Regions from separate parts of the Brevibacterium koreense genome, predicted to be linked through region 2. Evidence: predicted binding sites of a transcription regulator. Region 2 holds the regulator's gene; the other holds the start of a gene.

Region 1 (9,703 bases), 140 kb from region 2:
CTGCAGGTCGAGGGCCTCAACGACCTCGGCGGTCCGGGAACATTCCTGGGATACTTCCGCGCGCACGGCATCGTCGTGCCCGTCTGGGAACTCGAGTTCGGCACGCAGGTCGATGACATCGAAGAGCCCATCGCCGAGTTCGGCAAGCGCCTTGACGCGGCTCTGAACTCCGGCGAGTCTCTGACCACCGAAGCACGCCGTGCACGCTCGGGCATCATTGCTCGCCAGCTGACCATCCACTGAGTTCCGTCGCCACGGCCACCGGCGAGTCACAATGCGACTTCGCCGGTGGTGACGGCGGACAGGAGAAGAGTTTCCATGCCCGAACAGTCGAATCCCGCACACCCTGATGCCTCCCCCGCGACTGCTCCGCGCGCGATCGCTGCGGTCATCCCCGCGATGAACGAAGCCGATCGGATCGCTGCGACTGTGAGAAGCACCAAGCAGATTCCCGGTGTCGACATCATCATGGTCGTCGATGACGGTTCCTCCGATGACACCGGCGCCCTAGCTCGCAGGGCCGGCGCCGAGGTGGTCACCCACCGCAAGAACAAGGGCAAGGCTGCGGCCATGATGACCGGCGCGTTCGCGATCCGCAATCGTGAGATCTCCGATGCGGATCCCGACCAGGTCCCGGACCATCGCGCCCTCCTCTTCATCGACGGCGACCTGGAGGATTCAGCACTCAACACGGCCCCGCTCGCCGCACCTGTCCTCGCCGGGGAGGCCGATATGACGATTGCGGTCCTGCCCGCGCAGAAACGCAAGGGCGGCGGATTCGGTTTCGTCGTCGGACTCGCGAAGAAGGGCATCGCCGAACTCAGCGGATTCGAAGCGACCCAGCCCCTGTCGGGAATGCGCTGCCTGAGCCGTGAGGCCTTCGACGCAGCGCTGCCCTTCGCCGCCGGCTGGGGTGTCGAGACGGCCATGACGATCGACGTCGTCAATGCCGGGCTGCGTGTCGAAGAGGTCGAATGCGAGCTGCACCATCGTGTCACGGGCAAGAATCTCAAGGCACAGATGCACCGCGCGGCCCAGTACCGCGACGTCGCGCGTGCCATTGTCACGCGCCGCCTCCATGCAAAGAAGCTGCGCGACAAGAGGCTGCGCGCCCAGAAGGAGTCGTCGAAGTGAGCGCCGATCGCTACGCCTACTTGGGCCCTGAAGCCACATTCACCGAGGCAGCACTTCTGCAGTATCTGGACTCCCACGGCTTGCGCTCGCGTGCTTCAACCCAGCCGATGCGCAACGCAGCCGCGGCCCTGGACTCCGTCCTCGACGGCGACTGTCTGGCGGCGGTCGTCCCGATTGAGAACTCCATCGAGGGCGGTGTTCCCGCCACCATCGACGCCCTGACCGATCACGGTCAGCTCCAGATCGTCGCCGAGGTGGTCGTGCCCGTGCGCTTCGTCCTGGCGGTGAAGCCGGGAACGGACCCGAGCACGCTGACCTCATTCGGTTCCCACCCGCACGGGGAGGCACAGGTGCGCACGTTCATGTCCGCGAACTTCCCCGATGCCGTCTACCTCCCGACCTCCTCGACGGCCGCAGCCGCACGGGACCTGGCCAACGACGCCGCCGACCACGTGGCAGCCGTGTGCCCCGCGCTGGCAGCCGAGCGCTATGGCCTCGAGGTCCTCGCCGATGACATCGGAGAACGCCAGGACGCCGAGACCCGCTTCGTCGTCGTCACTCGTCCCGGTGCCATTCCCGCGCCGACGGGATCCGATAAGACAACAGTCGTGGCCTCACTGCGCTCCGACCGCGCCGGTGCGCTGCTGGATATGCTCGAGCAGTTCGCCACTCGTGGTGTGAACATGTCACGCATCGAATCTCGGCCCACCGGTGACGGGCTCGGGCTCTATCAGTTCTCGATCGACCTGCTGGGCCATGTGCACGAGGCGAGAATGGCTGATGCTCTGCAGGGAGTCCACCGAGTGACCCGAAGCCTGAGGTTCCTCGGCAGCTATCCCAGTGCATCAAAGACCACGGCGCCCCTCGACCCGACGACGACGGACGACTCCTTCACTGCCGCCGCTGACTGGCTTGATTCGACGCTGAACGGCTAAGTCGCGGCCCGTTCGAGCTCGCCAAGTGCGTCTGAGTTCACCCGCACGCGTTGGCTGCCTGACCGGACCGCCTACCCGGACCACCTACCCGGACCGCCTACCCGCCGTGAATGTGGACTCGCGTTCGATATTCCTGCCACCATCGAACGCGAGTCCACATTGATGGCCGCTGTGTGGACGTCAGTTCCCTGTGACGGTCGTTGTCTGGGATCGAACGGTTTTGAACTGCGGCGTGGCCAACTGAAATAGGCCGATGGCATCCCGGGGGGACGCGGCGGACAGTAGTCTGAGTATGCACGGGTCGCACGGCCCCAAGAATTCGCAGCACCAGGTCGCACGGCCCCAAGAATTCGCAGCACCAGGTCCCACCCACACATCGACGAACGAGTCGCCCATGGGAACCACCTCTCCGACCGCCGCCCCTGACGAGGCTCTCAATTCTGACGAGGCCCTCACCTCCGAGAAAGCTCTTGCCCCCGACGGGACCGAGGATTACGACGCAATCGTCGTCGGGGCCGGCCTGGCGGGACTCGTCGCCGCCCATGAACTCAGTCTCGCCGGGAAGAGAGTACTCATTCTCGACCAGGAGAATCGTGCGAACCTAGGAGGTCAGGCCAATTGGTCCCTCGGTGGGCTATTCCTTGTCGACTCTCCCGAGCAGCGCCGGCTCGGTGTCCACGATTCTCTCGACCTGGCGCGCCAGGATTGGGCCACCTCGGCTGGCTTCGACCGGGACGAGGATCATTGGCCCCGGCAGTGGGCCGAGGCATATCTTGAGTTCGCCGCCGGAGATAAGCGCCGCTACCTGCATGATCTGGGGTTGCGCCTGACGCCGATCGTCGGCTGGGCGGAAAGAGGCGGGTCCGGGTCTTCCGAACATGGGAACTCCGTGCCGAGATTCCACCTCACCTGGGGCACCGGCCCTGAAGTGGTCCGGGTCTTTCGCGAACCGGTGGAGCAGGCGGAATCCGCAGGCCTCGTGACGATGGGTTTCCGGCATCGTGTCGATGAGCTCGTTGTCGAGGACGGCGGCAACAGCGATGGTGCGTCGGTCGTCGGGGTTCGCGGACGGACGTTGGCCCCCAGCCACACCGGCAGAGGGATCGCATCGAACCGCGAGGAGCTCGGAGACTTCGAACTCCGTGCCCCTGCGGTCATCGTCACCAGCGGCGGCATCGGGCACAATTTCGAACTGATGCGCCAGTACTGGCCGGCTGAGCGCCTCGGCGAATTCCCGCAGACGATGCTTGCCGGAGTTCCCGCCCATGTCGACGGTCGCATGCTCTCCATTGCTGAGGACGCGGGTGCGAGCCTGATCAATCGGGACCGTATCTGGGCCTATACGGAGGGCATCGAGAACTGGAATCCAGTCTGGCCGAACCACGGGATCCGCATCATTCCGGGACCCTCGTCACTGTGGTTCGACGCCGAAGGCAATCGCTTCCCCGCGCCGAACTATCCCGGGTTCGACACCAACCGGACCATGAAGACCATTCTGTCGACCGGTCACGACTACTCCTGGTTCGTACTCAACGAGTCGATCATCCGCAAGGAGTTCGCGCTATCGGGTTCGGAGCAGAACCCCGACATCACGAAGAAGGATTGGCGTGTGACACTCGACCGTGTTCGGTCCTCCGATGCGCCCGGCCCGGTCGAAGCATTCAAGCGATTCGGTCCCGACTTCGTCGTCGCCGACACCACCGAAGACCTGGTCACCGGGATGAACGAACGCTCCCGGGGGCCCGTCATCGATCATGACCACCTCGTCGACCAGATCGTCGAACGTGATCGGCAGATGGACCACACATTCTCCAAGGATGCGCAGGTGCAGGCGATCCACAACGCCAGGAACTACCTCGGCGACAAGATCGTGCGGGTGCAGAAACCGCACAAGATCCTCGACCCGGCCCACGGACCGCTCATCGCGGTGCGCCTGAGTCTGCTCTCCCGCAAGACGCTGGGCGGGTTGGAGACGAACCTCGATGCTCAGGTCATCGGGGCGAGCGGCACACCGATCCCCGGACTCTACGCCGCTGGTGAGGTCACGGGCTTCGGCGGTGGAGGAATGCACGGCTACAACGCGCTGGAAGGAACCTTCCTGGGTGGGTGCATCTTCTCCGGAATGCGCGCCGGACGATCGGTGGCGAGAAGCTCGGGAGCCGGCCGGACCGCATCCGAGGACGAGGGGGCTGAAGTGGATCGAGCGGGGCGCTGACCATGGCTGATACGGATCTCACTGTGCTCGTCACAGGCGGCTCCTCCGGCATCGGTGCCGCACTGGTCAGGATGCTGGCAGACAGAGGCTACACGGTCCTGACGACGAGTCGAGACCCGGAACGGGTCGGGAAGTCCCAGCGGGTCCCCGGCGTGCGTTATCTTCGCCTGGACCTCGCCGATCCCGACAGCGTCGAGGCCCTCGGGAACGAGCTCGCCGAGGTCGACGTTCTCGTCAACAACGCCGGCGAGAGCCAGTCCGGCCCTTTCGAAGAGCTTCCGCCCGAGGCCATCAACCGCCTGTTTCGGACGAATGTCATCGGGCCGGTGCGACTGAGCCAACTCGCCCTGCCCGGCATGCGCAAGCGGCGTCACGGCCGGATCATCATGGTCGGTTCCATGCTCGCAAGCTTCCCCCTGGCACATCGCAGCTCCTATGTCGCGTCCAAGGCCGCCCTGCGCGGATTCGCCACGGCCGCGCGCCAAGAGCTCTCACCGTTCGGGGTGTGGGTCAGCGTCGTCGAACCAGGGTCCATCGCCACCGGAATCGGCAACCGGCGGACGAAATATCTCGCCCCCGGCTCCGTCTACACCGACGATGTGACCACAATGCTGGGCCACCTCGACGACAATGAGCGGCGGGGAATCTCGCCCGAGACCGTCGCCGCAGTCATCGTCAAGGCCATCGATACAGCCAGACCCCGCGAATTCTATGCTGTGGGCAGCAGGTCGCCGCTGCCGTTCCTGCTCAAACGGGCACTTCCACGAAGTGTGGTGTCACGGATCATCGCAGGCCGGCACGGTCTCAACCGATGATGACTGCGAGGCCACTGCGATCGGCTATTGACCGAGGGCGGCTACTGGAACCGTGACGGCAAGAGGAACTGTGTCGTGGAGATTCCGAGCACTCGCTGCTGACGAGTGAGATTGTACGTGCGATCGTGCTGCAGGTACTCGACGAAGAACAGCTCCGCCCGATTGCCCCGATGGAAGAACGTCTTAATCTTCAACCCCAACTTCGCGGTGAACAGCGCCTTGTCCTTCGCGATCGCTTCGATGACGACAGGTTCGTACTCCATACGGGCGAAGTGAGTGGAGACCGCATCCTTGAGTTTGTAGGGAGTCGGATCGCCGATGTTGAACGGGCCCGAGGCCGAAGGCACGTCGACGCAGGCGATCGCCGCTCGCACCAGGTTGTCGATGTGGGTCAGGGTGATCTTCTGCCTGCCGCGGCCGGGAAGTCGCAGGACTCCCTTCCTTGCCACTCGGCTCAGGTGCGGCATCAGCATGGTCTCGCCGGGGCCGTAGACCGCGGCTGGCCGAAGGATGGCCGCGTCGGGGCGGATCCGCGTCACGAGCTGCTCTGCCAGAGCATGTGTTTTCGAATAGGCGTCATGGAAGTCGTTGGGGTCCTTGGGGCCGGCTTCTTCCCACAGGTCCGCGTGAGGCTTGTTCGGGGAGTAGACCGTCGTGGAGGAGATGTGCACGATGCGCGCCTTCGCGAATGCGTCGAGCACGTTCCGGGTCCCGGTGACCTTGACCGAGTACAGCTCATCATCGTCGGCGCTGACCTCAGAGATGCCTGCACAGTGAAAGACCGCTGAGGTCTTCGACGCCAGGGACTTCACTGCTTCGGAGGCGGGCTCTGTGAGGTCCCAGGCCTGGAAATTCACACCCGGGATCTCCGGATCGCGTCGCCCCAAGGCGTAGACGGTCTCATCTCTGCTTGTCAGGGCACGGGCGATGGCGCCACCGATGAAGCCGCTGGCTCCGGTCACGATTACCGCCACGTCTGATCCTCCATCATCGTCTGCAGCGTCTCATCCGGTTCATCCGAACGAGTACACAGTCATAGGAAATCACACTGTCAGTCCCGATGCTGCCACGCAGGTTCTCTTCTGTGCAGAAATGCGTCGATGCCCTCCTGCGCGTCAGGCGCGACGGCATTGCGCGCCATCACCTCCGACATGTGCGCATAGGCGTCCGCCAGGGGCAGATCACGCTGTTCGTAGAACGCTGCTTTGCCTACTGCCACTGTAGCCGACGAGGCTGACGCGACCTTCCGCGCCAGCTCGACGGTCGAGGCCTCCAGCTTGTCATCGGCAACCACATCGGAGACCAATCCGAACGTCAGCGCATCTCCAGCGCTGAGGAAGTCTCCGGTCAGCAGCATCCGCATCGCAGTCTTCGCCGGCACCGCCCGAGTCAGCGCCACCATGGGCGTGGAGCAGAACAGACCGATCTTCACCCCCGGTGTGGCGAAGCGAGCCGAGTGCGCCGCCACCGCCAGGTCGCAGCTGGCGACAAGCTGGCAGCCGGCTGCGGTCGCCACACCTTGGACCTGTGCAATGACCGGCTGCGGGATCGACTGAATCAGCTGCATGAGTTCAGAGCAGAGCGCGAAGGTCTCCTGCTGCGATTCCAGCTCGGCCCCACGGATCTCCGTGAGATCATGGCCGGAACTGAAGACATGTCCTGCGGTGGCCAGGATCACTGCACGGACATCGGTGCGCTGCCCCACCTCGGCGAGGGTGCCGATGAGCTCATTCATCACCGAACGCGACAGCGCATTGCGAGTCTCCGGTTCATTGATCGAAATCATCGCGACTGCGTCGTCGGCCACAGACAATACAATTGAGTCAGACATAACAGTATTCTGCCAAAATATCGTTGGTCCGGCGCGGAAACCTGGCATCGATTTCCTTCGAGGTCCTGACCTGGCGCCCCTCGTGGAGACGATGCTGACTGACATCGATGCCATTGTTCGAGCGCGCAGCACATGCCAACCATACCGAGGAGACGGCCATGACCACCCTGCTGATGATCATCGGATTCGGTGCCGCGACCAGCGTGGTCGTGGGCCTCGGCCAGAAGCTGCGCCTCCCCTGGCCTGCACTCATGGTGGTCATCGGCATCGCCGGCGCATTCATCCCCACATTCGCGCAGATCACCATCGACCCCGAACTCATCCTGCCCCTGTTCCTGCCGCCCCTCCTGTTCGCGGCCGCCCAGAAGACCTCCTGGGCTCTCTTCGCCATCCGCTGGCGCACGATCCTGGGCATGGCGGTCGCGCTCGTCGGCGTCACGGTGGCGGCCGTGGCCGGAACCGCGGTCCTCCTCATCCCCGGGATCACCATCGCCGCTGCGGTGGCGCTGGGAGCAATGCTCGCCCCACCAGACCCCGTCGCCGTCGATGCGGTCGCAGGAACCGTGTCGATACCTCGGCGGATCATGTCCACGCTGCAAAGCGAGGGGCTGTTCAACGATGCCGCGTCCCTCGTGATCTTCCAGACCGCGATGGCGGCGGCCATGTCCGGCACCGAGGTGGACTTCGGGCAGCTGGCCCTGTCCTTCCTCATCTCCGCGGTCATCGCCATCACCATCGGCCTCGTCGTGGTATTCATCGTGTGGTCGGTGATGGAGAAGATCGATCATACGATCGCCCGCTCCTCGCTGATGCTGATGCTGCCCTTCGGCGTCTACCTCATCGCCGAACATTTCCACGCCAGCGGAGTCATCGCCGTCGTCGTGGCCGCACTCGAGGTGCGCCGGCGCGATGTCGAGGGCAATTCAGCCGAACGCGTCACCCAGGCCTCGACGTGGCAGGTCCTCGAGATGCTCATCACCGGCATCGCCTTCGGGCTCATCGGCCTAGACCTGCGCATGGTCGTCGAAACCGAACAGGCCGGGCTCGGAGAAGCCGTGCTCGTGGGGCTCGCCATCGCCGGCGTCATCATCGCGGTGAGGTTCGGCTGGCTGCTCATCGGGACGGTGCTCGAGACCAGGCGGAAGGACGAGGACCCGGACGCAGCACCGCTGAATGTCAGGGATGCCATGCTGATGACCTGGGGCGGGATGCGCGGATTGGCCACCATTGCTCTGGCGTTGTCGATTCCTGCAACCACCGCGACCGGAGAGCCGTTCCCCGGCCGCTCCTCGATCCTCGTCGCGGCCGCCGTGATCCTACTGGTGACTCTGGTCCTGGCCGGCCTCACCTTCCCCACCATCGTCACCGTCCTTCGCATCGACGACGAGGCGCAGAAGGAGCGTGAGGATTCGGCGGAGATCGCGCGTCGTGCGTACAAGGCCGCGATCGACCAGATCAAGAACGACGACAGCCTGCCCGAGGAGGTGGCCGAGCCTCTGCGCGCACGCTTCAAGGTCCTCTACTCGCAGCTGCTGGGAACCTCGGACGACCAGGTCAGTTCGGAGCAGGCCGCAACGCTGAGGGAGCACCGCGAGGCGATGGTGAAGGTGCAGACCAAGGCACTGCAGTCCGCCCGCACGGAAGTGCTCAAGGCCCGGCGCGAACGCGGCACCGACCCGGAGATCGCCGACAGGGTGCTGCGCCGCTTCGACCTCCAATCCGTGCTGCTGAGGTGACGCGTGTACTCCTGAGGTGACGCGTGTACTCCTGAGCTGACGCCTGCCGGGCTTCCCCGTAATGACACATGCCGGGCTTCACCGTGGTGATGTGCGCGCCGAACGGCTCGGGTTCTCTCGCTTTTCAAAGTTGAGTGGAATAGACTCAACTTTATCGGTGTTGAACTCTTCGAGATCAATTCCTGTACACGGAACAGTTGCGAAGAACACTTGTGAAGGAGATGCGCATGGACGCACAGTTGACAACCAAATCACGCGAGACGGTTCAGTCCGCGATGAATGACGTCGTGGCTCGGCGAAACAATCAGATCGAGCCCGCCCACCTGGTCGCGGCTCTGCTGGAGCAGCCGGACTCACTGGCCTCAAACCTGGTGACAAAGGTCGGCGCCGACCCGAAGTCCGTTCTGGATTCGGTCCGCTCGACCATCGATGGCTTCCCCACCGTCAGCGGTCAGACCGTGTCCCAGCCGGGGCTGTCGCGTTCCGGACTCGAGATGATGAACCTCGCGCAGGAGGAGATGACCAGCCTCGGCGATCAGTTCGTGTCCACGGAGCACCTGCTGCTCGCGGCCGCCGCGGGTCAGGACGGAGCCGGTGAGGCGCTGCGCCGCGCCGGCGCCGGCCGCGACGCTCTGCTGGCTGCGCTGCCCGAACTGCGCGGGGGAAAGAAGGTCACCTCGGAGAACCCCGAGGACACGATGCAGTCGCTGGAGAAGTACGGCCTCGACCTCACAGCCACCGCGCGTGAGGGCAAACTCGACCCGGTCATCGGTCGTGACAAGGAGATCCGGCGGGTCATCCAGGTCCTCTCGCGACGGACGAAGAACAACCCCGTCCTCATCGGCGACCCCGGCGTCGGCAAGACCGCCGTGGTCGAAGGCTTGGCCCAGCGGATCGTGGCCGGTGACGTGCCTGAGTCCCTGCGCGACAAGACGCTGATCAGCCTGGACCTGTCCGCAATGGTGGCCGGGGCGAAGTACCGGGGCGAATTCGAGGAGAGGTTCAAGGCCGTCCTCGAGGAGATCAAGAACGCCGAT
Region 2 (9,703 bases):
GAACGGCGACGTCACGGGGCCTTTCGAGACCCACGTCAATAAGCTGATCGACTCGCTGACCAAGGTCGGCGTCGAGCAGTACGGTGACGTCGGCGATGAGTTCGATCCGCGACTGCATGAGGCACTCATGCAGCAGCCTTCGGACGACGTCGAGACTCCGACCGTCTCCCTGGTCATGCAGCCGGGCTACCGTCTTGGTGACCGAGTCATCCGGGCGGCGCGCGTAGGCGTTGCACAGCCGGAGGACTGAGAAACACACCTTCGCCGAGGTGGTCCCGCGAACGTGGAATCACCTCGGCGGCGGTCCGGATCTCCCGGGATCAAGGTCCCGGGGCTGCGGATTGTGAGGAGACAATTGAATACACTGATGAAGAAGACACGGAAGGAGGTGCCAGGTGAATACCGGTCCTCAGAATGATTGGTTCGAGAAGGACTTCTACAAGACCCTCGGCGTCTCCAAAGATGCTTCCGACGCAGACATCAAGAAGGCCTATCGCAAACTGGCGCGCAAGTATCATCCGGATGCCAATCCTGGTGATTCCAAGGCTGAAGACAAGTTCAAAGAGCTCGGCCAGGCGCATCAGGTGCTGTCGGACAAGGAATCTCGCGAACAGTACGATCAGGTCCGCGCCATGGGCGGCGGGGCCAGGTTCAGTGCCGGTTCCGGTGGGCCGGGAGGCAGCGCTGGTGGCGGCTTCGACGACGTATTCTCCGACCTCTTCGGCGGTGGCGGACGGACACGGACTCGTGCGTCCTACGGTGGAGGCGGGGGAGACGTGCCCCCTGACCTGGCTGACCTCCTCAACGGCTTCGGCGGAGGCGGAGGCTATGGCGGTGGTGGTTTCGGTGGCGGATATTCGCCACCGGTCAAGGGCGGTGACATCAAGTCCAGCACCACTTTGTCCTTCACAGAGGCCATCAACGGTGCCTCGGTGAAGCTGAACATGCCGGGTGGGAAGCCTCTGACCGTGCGCACGCCCATCGGCGTCAAGGACGGGCAGAAGATCCGGCTGGCAGGCAAAGGCAAGACCAGCCCCAATGGCGGCGAGGCCGGAGACGTGATATTGACGATCAAGGTCAAGCCACACCCCGTCTTCACCCGTGATGGTGACAACCTGCGGATGGATCTGCCGGTGAGCTTCGATGAGGCTGCCTTGGGCGCCGAGGTCAAGGTGCCGACGCTCGACGGAATGCCGGTGACGATGAAGATCGCCCCAGGCACGCCTTCGGGGCGGACGATGCGTCTGCGCGGCAAAGGCGTGAAAACCAAGAAGGGCACCGGCGATCTGCTGGTGACCGCGGAGATTGTTGTCCCACAGAATCTGTCGAAGGACGCCAAAGAAGCGGTCGAATCGTTCCGCTCGGCGACCGAGAACGAGGACCCACGGGACGGACTGCTCGACAAAGCCAAGGCCAGTTGAGGTGGTGAAGCACGATGCACATATCGACCAGTGCAGCGGTGTACGTCATTTCGGTGGCGGCGGACCTCGCAGGAATGCACCCGCAGACGCTGCGCCAGTATGACCGTCTGGGTCTCGTCATCCCCGAGCGCACCGCCGGCAGAGGCCGGCGGTACACGGGGCGAGACATCGCCAAACTCCGGCTGATTCAGCAGCTCTCGCAGGACGAGGGTGTGAACCTGGTGGGAATCAAGAAGATCATCGACCTGCAGAACCAAGTCGATGCGCTCCAGTCTCGGAACGAGGAGCTCGAGACTGAAGTCAGGTCTCGGATGTCAGCGAAGGAACGCGAAGCACGCGTCTTCGCTGCTGGCTCTGCCGGTGATGTTGTTTCGATTTCGCGTGGCAGGCGTCCTCAAGGGAGGCCCGAGCCGGGCGCGATGGTTCTGTACAACAGGTTCCGGCGCCGGTAGTTTCGAACTGATATGCCCGGAGACTACGGTCTCCGGGCACATCTGAATTGTCGATCGCATGACGCCAGTTGTGTAAAACTGTCTTTCATGGACAGATCCGACAAGATCAAACGGGCCGCCGATTCCGCGGACGAAGCAGTGCAGGAGGCGGCCGACAGCACGTGGTTCGAAAGGACTGCGCGAGCTGGCTTCCTCGCCAATGGGTTAGTGCACACCGTCCTCGGGGTCACCGCGGTCGCAGTCGGTTTCGGGCGAAGCGGTGAGGCCGATCAGACTGGTGCAATACAGCAGATCGCGGCGAAGCCGTTCGGCATGGTGCTCATCGTTCTGTGTCTGATCGGCTGTGCGCTGATGACCCTGTGGTGCCTGGTCAATGCATTCTTCGGCTCGTCATCTTTGCGCGGGGCCGAATCACGTGATCTCCAGGAGCACGAGGGGCGACGCCGATGGATCGACTTCTTCAAGATGTTCGGTTCGGCAATCGTCTATTGTGCGATTGCCCTGACCTTCTCACAGTTCGTCGTCGGCAGCGGGTCTGACTCGGGCAAAGCCAGTTCGCAGGCGTCGGTGACCTTGGCTAAGGCGCCGGGTGGGCTCTACCTTCTCATGGCCATCGGGGTCGTCATCGTCATCGTCGGGATTTCGTTCTGCATCAATGGCGTCGTGTGCAATTGGAAGGACGATCTGCGTATGCCGGGCCAGCGTCCTGTGCGCTCGCTGCTGCTCGCCACCGGGGTCATCGGGTACTTGGGGAAGGGTGTGACGCTGCTCGCGATGGGAATTCTGGTCTTCGTCTCTGCCGCAACCGGAGATCCCGAGGAGTTCACCGGGATTGATGGCGCACTCAAGGCGATGCGTGACCAGCCGTTCGGCCCTTACCTCATGCTCGCTGTCGGCATCGGTCTAGTGCTCTATGGCATCTTCCTCGGTCTGCGTTCGCGTTATGACCGTATGGAATGAGCGGCATGGTCCGGGGTGGACCGTGAGCGGTTCGAAGGTTGCACCCTTCGGCCGCCGCTCACTGCCCGAAGAGATGAAGAGCGCGAACCCGATCAGGATTCGCGCTCTTCTCAGTTGCGGATGAGCTCAGATGAGCTCACGGGCCGATATCAGATCTGTGAAGGATCCTGAACAGCCTTCTTGCGACGCATGGTCATCGTCACCGCAACTCCACCAACGAGGAGGAGTGCTGCACCGCCGACGAGGCCGGTGAGCTCGGTGCCGGTGCGGGGCAGATCGCCGCCACCATTTCCGTCTTCGTCGCCGCCATTGCCGTTGCCGTTGCCGTCTTCGTTTCCGTCGCTGCCACCGGCATTGGCGTCTTCGCCGACGGTGAATGCTCCGGTCATCTCGTCGTCGCCACAGGTGACGCTGACGTCATAGTCACCGAGGTAGGCCGACGGATCACTGGCAGAGGTGCCGTAGACGTTCACGGAGGCATTGCCCTCGTCATCGGCCTTGACGGTGTTGTCGTAGGCGGTGACGTTCGAGTTGCCCTTGGGGGTGACCAGGTAGCGAACGTCCGAGCCGGGCTCGCAGTTCTCGACTGCCAGCGTGACGCCCTTGTTGTTCACGACGAAGTCAGTGGCGTCGATGGTCTCGGGCGAGACGGTCAGCGTGGCTTCAGCAGCCGGGGTAGTCGGCTTCGGCTCTTCGGTCTCATCTTCGGTGACGGTGAACTGGACGGAGTTCGAGACTTCATCGGTCTCGGCGTCGACAGCGAACAGTGTGTAGTCGCCAGCTTCGAGCCCGTCTTCAGGAGCTTTGACAGTGCCGCTGATCTTGCCGTCTTCGTCAGCCGTGAGTTCGTTGTGGAAGAACGGCGACTGGTTTCCCGCTGCGTCGCTGTACATGTTCACCGTGCTGTCAGGAGTGAAACCCTCGCCGGTGACCTTGAGGCCGTCCTTCTCGAAGTCGGAGGCAGAGATCGTCTTATCGTCGAGGGAGACCTTCGGGTCGACCGAGGGTGCCTCTGTCTCTTCTTCGTCTGCGGTGACTTCGAATTCAGCCGGGATTTCCTGCTTCTCTTCGCCGCGCATAACTGTCACGGTGAAGTTGAGTACCTGAGGATCGATGGCAGCGGGATCACCGGTCTTGTTGTAGATGGTGTACTCGACGGTGTCGCCTTCTGCGGTCAGCGGTTCCTTGCCTTCGAAGGACGCGTTGTCAGTGACGGTGTCGCCAGCGTCGAGGCCCGAGACCGTGACTTTGACACCCATGGCCTCGTCAGCGAGGTCAGTCTGGCTGATCTTCTTCGGTGACACCGAGACGGATGCTTCGAGGGCGGCCTGATCCTCGGCGCCGTCTTTGGCTGCTTCCTTGGCAGAATCGGTTTTGTCTGCCTGGCTCTCGTTCTGGCTGACCACGATGTTGGTCTGTTCTAAAACGTCGGCGGAAGGGGCTGTGGGTGCAGCCATGACGGGGGATGCGGCCAGGCCGGTGATGGCCAGTGCCACTGCGGGGGCGAGTGCAAGCTTCTTCATAGTGTCCTTCGTTCTTATAGCTGAGAATGATCTCCTACGCAGGTAACAATAATGACATATTTACGACGTGCATAGTTGTGGTCGTTTTGTTCACACTTGTTGTACGGATCAGTGACAGGCGTCGTCGACCGGCTGGGACGGTGAACCTGTCGAAAATGAGTGTGGCCCCGACCGGAATCGGGGCCACACTCATTCAAGCGCTCACATGATCAATCACATTGAGTGATCACCTGGGTGGTGCCTGATCAGAAGTCGGAAGGCGACTGTCCGACCTTCTTGCGGCGACCGGTCATCGCGATTGCTGCTCCACCGACGAGAAGGAGAATCGCTCCCGAGGCGAGGCCACCAAGGTCTGCACCGGTGCGTGGCAGCTGGCTGCCATCGTTCCCGTCATTGTCGTGTCCGTCGCTGCCGCCGCCATCTGCGCCGGCGGTGACTGTGAACGATTCCTTCATCGTGTCGTCGCCACAGGTTGCACTGGCTGTGTAGGAGCCGACGTATGCCGACACGTTGGCGGAGGTGCCGAAGACACTGACCGAAGCCTTGCCCTCGTCATCGGCCTTGACCGTGTTCTCGTACGCGGTGACCTGGATGCCCTTGGGCGTGACCGCGAAGTGCACCTCCGCGCCGGGCTCGCAGCCCTCGACGGCCAGGGTGACACCCTTCTTGTCATTGGCGAAGTCTGCAGCTTCGAGAGTCTTGGGTGAGACCGAGAACGATGCCTCCGCAGGAGCTTCGGGAGTGTCCCCGTTGTCTCCGTCATCCCCATCGTCTTCGTTGTCTTCAGCGACGACGTTGATGTTGCCGTTCAGTGTCTGCGACTCGGTGCCCTCGCGGTCGATTGTGACCGTGAACGGCACCTTGCCCTCTTCGAGACTGTCCGGGTTGCCCTGGTAGTAGAGGTGGAGCGTGTAGTCTCCGTCGGCATCTGCTGTCTCGCTGTCCCCGGTCAGGGAGTCGGTGATCTTGTCACCCTTCTTCACACCCGAGACGGTGACCGTGACGCCCTTGTCCTTGTTCGAAAGGTCCTCGGCAGTGATCTTCTTGGGATCGACTGTGAGCGAGGCATCGATCGGATCGACGGCGTCGTCTTCGGTGACGGTGAACGCAACATCAGCAGAGTTCGAATCGTCGTCGGGGTCGATCGCCAACAATGTGTATGCACCGGGCTTGCGAATATCATCGGGTGCCTGGACGGTGCCGCTGATCTTGCCCTCTGCGTCAGCTGTGACTTCGCCGTGGAAGAAGGTTCCCGGGGATCCGTCTGGTTGGGTGCGCAGCTCCACCGTGCTCTCGGGGTTGAATCCCTCACCGGTGACCTTGAGGCCCTTCTCATAGAAATCGTGTGCACTGATCTCATCGGTGTCGAGCGAGATCTGCGGTTCGGCTTCGTCAGCAACGTTGATCTCGGCGTTGAGTGTCTCCGGCTCTTCGCCGTTACGCTGAACCGTTGCGGTGAGGGGAATCGGCCCCTCTTTGAGGGTCTCAGCAGGACCGTCGTAGTAGACGCCGAAGGTGAAGTCGCCATCAGCGTCGACAGTCCGGGGCTTGTCAGTGAGGTCATCGGTGACCGTGTCCCCTTCTTCGAGGTTGGTGATGGTGGCCTGGATGCCCTTGTCGGGGTCGGTGAGGTCCTCGGCAGTGACTTCGTCGGGGTTGACTGTGAGGTCGGAATCAATGGCGGTCTGGGCCTCGACAATGGTGGTCGAGCCAGACAACGACTGCGCCGCAACGCCCGCGCGCTGGACCTTGACGGAGAAGTTCTTGGTCCCCTCTTTGAGGTCCTCGGCGTCGCCGGAGTAGCCGAGGGTGAGCGACTCCTTGCCGTCAGCAGCGGCAGTCGTAGCCGGCGCCGTCAGTCCAGAGGTCGTGAGCTTGTCACCCTTTTCGAGGCCGGTCACGGTGACCCTGAGGCCGTCTGACGCGAGGTCTTCGGCCGAGACCGACGAGGTGGCAACCTGCAGCTGAGCATCTATTTTTTCGACTTCGTTCTGAGGATCCTCGGGATCCTTCGAGTCGTTGCCCTTGTCGTCGTCCTTGGGCGCAGGCTTCTTCGCATCTTTGGCATCATCGCCAGATTTTTTGTCTGCCCTGTCGTCCGCTGCTTTCTTGTCTGCAGCCTTCTTCTCGGCTGCGTCCTTCTTCTCCCGCTCAGCCTTTTCCTTCGCGAGCTTCTCGGCCTTCTCCTTCTTGACCTGCTCGGCCTTGGCCGCGGTGGAGTCCGACTGCGTCGACGATGACGGGGTCTCGGCGGCGGCGACTGGGGCGGCCACCAGACCAGTGAACGCGAGGGCCACAGCCGGCGCGAGAATGAGCTTCTTCATTGGAGTGCCTTCAATCTAGAGAGTGTGAGGGGGTGCACATCTGACTGCCATCCTAGATACAGGAAATCCCCTGAACTACTTATGTACGTTTAGTTCAGGGTGAATAGCTGTAACACTTTGGTGAACGATGTGACCACGTCGAGACGCCCTCGTGATGTGACTATCCAGTAGCCGTGACCACAGACGGACCAGTAACCGCATTCTCAGCGTTGCCAGTACCCGCACTCTGAGCGCGGCGAGTAGCCGAACTCTCAGACCGGCCAGGCCCCGGCCCGGATCTGTTTGCGCTGCTCCACGGTGGGCACACGAACGGTCAGCGCCGAAGGCAGGACCTCCATCGCCAGATATCCTGACTGGCCTATCGGATCCCCGTCCAGCTGCACATCGAGCTCCTCACCGGATTCGATGACGACCTTCTGGCACTTACGAATCTCCGTGTGCAGGCCCTTCGATGTCTTGCGGCCCAAGACGGAGGCAAGAACGCCCACCCATTGGCCCAGGTTCTTCGGGCTGACGATGAGGACGTCGAGCATCCCGTCATCGATGACCGCCTGCGGCAGCAGCTGAATGCCGCCCTGCAGCTTCCCGCAGTTGCCGCCGAGCACCGATCGCACGCGTGCCGAGATCCGATAGTCGTCGTCGAAGGTCACCTTCACGTGACTGGGACGGCCGACGAGCTTCCGAGACCCGGCCTCGACATAGGCCAACCAGCCAAGTCGTGACTTGAGATCGGAATTCGTATCGGCCATGACAGCGGCATCGAACCCCAATCCCGTCATCACGGTGAAGACATGAGGGTCCGCGTCCTCGGTGGTCTTGGCGGTTCCGACGTCGATGTTCCGGTTACGGCCCCACAGCGCGATTCGCAGTGCCCATTCGGTCTTGTCGAGGACGATGTCGAGGTTTCGCGACAGCAGATTTCCTGTTCCCAGCGGAACGATCCCCATTGGCGTCGATGTCTGGGCCAGTGCCGAGGCGACGGCTCGAACCGTGCCGTCGCCGCCGGCAGCGATGACGACGTCGACCTCTTCGTCGAGTGCGCGGCTCGCGGCGCCCTCGCCGGGATCCTCGGGTGTGGTCTCGATGACCAACGGTGGGTTCCAGCCTTCGAAGCGACAGATCGCTTCGGCGGTCGAAGCCAGTTGACTGGCATCGGTCTTGGTCGGATTCACGATGAGAGCTGCCCGGTAGCGGCTGGAATTCGCAGCCTCGAGTGCATCGGGATCGGTGCCCCGCGCATACTTCCGAACCCGGTTGAGGGCACGACGGGTCCCGGTGCGGTGGCCGACGAAGAATGCAACGATCAGCACCACGACGATGCCGGCGACGACGATCCACGTCATCAGGGAGTCCAAAGCGATGGTCATGCCTCAAATTTACAGTGCCCAACTTGAGAGTGAGCTGGTCACCCACTCCAGGGGTGCCCGAATGTCGAAAAGAGTCCAGGGCCGTTAAGCTGAGAGGGTGATCGATCTAGCGCTCCTCAGAGAAAACCCGGACCTGTTCAAGGCATCGCAGGAGGCCCGCGGCTCGTCCGTCGACCTCGTTGACGAAGTCCTCGCCGCGGATTCCGCACGCCGCTCTGCCATCACCACGTATGAGGACGCGCGCGCCGATCAGAAGTCCTTCTCCGCTCAGATCGCGAAAGCGGCTAAAGACGACAAGCCTGCGCTTATCGCAGAGGGCAAAGAGAAATCTGCCAAGGTCAAGGCTCTGCAGGCCGAGTCCGAAGAAGCGAGCTTTGCGTTCGACAAGCTTGCAGGCAAGCTTCCGAACCTCATCGTCGAGGGCATCCCCTCCGGTGGCGAAGAGAACTTCGTGACCCTGAAGACTGTCGGCGAACCACGCGACTTCAGCACCGACGGCTTCGAGCCTGCCGACCACCTGGAGATCGGTGAGACGCTCAAGGCGATCGACACCTCGCGTGGCACCAAGGTTTCGGGCTCGCGCTTCCACTACCTCACTGGATTCGGCGCCAAGCTGGAAATGGCCCTGCTCAACCTGGCCCGGGATGTGGCCGAAGAAGCCGGTTTCATCCCGACCATCACGCCCACTCTGGTCAAGCCCGAAGTCATGCGCGGCACCGGCTTCCTCGGCGAGCACGCCGACGAAATCTACCGACTCGAGGCCGATGACCTGTTCCTCGTCGGCACTTCTGAAGTGCCCCTGGCCGGACTCCACATGGACGAGATCGTGGATCTGACCGACGGCCCGCTGTGCTACGCCGGAATCTCCTCCTGCTACCGCCGTGAGGCTGGTTCCTACGGCAAAGACACCCGCGGAATCATCCGCGTCCACCAGTTCCAGAAGGTGGAGATGTTCGCCTACGTCGAGGTCGAGAACGCCGAGGCTGAACACGAGCGCATGCTGTCCCTGCAGGAGAAGATGCTGGGCCTGTGTGAACTTCCCTACCGCGTCATCGACACCGCCGCCGGGGACCTCGGCGACTCTGCGGCACGCAAGTTCGACTGCGAAGCCTGGGTGCCGACACAGGGCACTTACCGCGAGCTGACCTCGACCTCGAACTGCACGACCTTCCAGGCACGCCGCCTGCAGGTCCGCGAACGCTACGACGGCGCCACCCGCCCCGTCGCCACACTCAACGGAACCATGGCCAACACCCGCTGGCTCGTCCCGATCCTGGAGAACCACCAGCAGGCAGACGGTTCGGTCACGGTTCCCGCGGCACTGCGCCCCTACCTCGGCGGCATGGTCGCCCAGGGGCCAGAGGGCCCGCGCTACTGAAGTTCCGTTCCTCAAGCTTGGAGACAAATTGTCCAAACACCTCATCGCGCTCGACATCGACGGCACCGTCGTCAACTACGACGGTTCACTGTCCGAGCCTGTCCGTGAGGTGCTGACGCAGCTCGTCGAAGCCGGTCATCACCTTGTCATCTCCACCGGGCGGGCACTGCCCGGAGCACTTGAGGTCGTACACGCACTCGACCTCAAAGAAGGGTTCGTCGTCTGCTCGAACGGGTCCGTCGTCGTCAAGCTCGACCCGGCTTCGCCGTTGGGCTGGG

What was found. Region 2 encodes HspR, which represses chaperone genes until heat shock. Its sites were predicted from a motif close to AAGTTGAGTCNNNNNGACTCAACTT; they were not measured.
Region 1: a site for HspR is predicted at 8,794-8,818, ahead of clpB (ATP-dependent chaperone ClpB). Genes of this name have one in related genera too.

What each region holds. Positions count from the first base shown of each region.
Region 1 is NZ_CP158281.1:3,339,117-3,348,819, forward strand. It holds gene AAFP32_RS15255 (DUF5926 family protein) at 1-243, shown strand, start outside; gene AAFP32_RS15260 (glycosyltransferase family 2 protein) at 319-1,134, shown strand; gene pheA (prephenate dehydratase) at 1,131-2,069, shown strand; gene AAFP32_RS15270 (FAD-binding dehydrogenase) at 2,464-4,284, shown strand; gene AAFP32_RS15275 (SDR family oxidoreductase) at 4,287-5,099, shown strand; gene AAFP32_RS15280 (NAD(P)-dependent oxidoreductase) at 5,141-6,073, opposite strand; gene AAFP32_RS15285 (enoyl-CoA hydratase) at 6,151-6,930, opposite strand; gene AAFP32_RS15290 (Na+/H+ antiporter) at 7,089-8,666, shown strand; gene clpB (ATP-dependent chaperone ClpB) at 8,894-9,703, shown strand, end outside.
Region 2 is NZ_CP158281.1:3,194,470-3,204,172, reverse strand. It holds gene AAFP32_RS14665 (nucleotide exchange factor GrpE) at 1-250, shown strand, start outside; gene AAFP32_RS14660 (DnaJ C-terminal domain-containing protein) at 396-1,421, shown strand; gene AAFP32_RS14655 (heat shock protein transcriptional repressor HspR) at 1,436-1,873, shown strand; gene AAFP32_RS14650 (DUF1206 domain-containing protein) at 1,961-2,833, shown strand; gene AAFP32_RS14645 (hypothetical protein) at 2,983-4,356, opposite strand; gene AAFP32_RS14640 (hypothetical protein) at 4,602-6,680, opposite strand; gene AAFP32_RS14635 (diacylglycerol kinase family protein) at 6,932-8,047, opposite strand; gene serS (serine--tRNA ligase) at 8,145-9,425, shown strand; gene AAFP32_RS14625 (HAD family hydrolase) at 9,454-9,703, shown strand, end outside.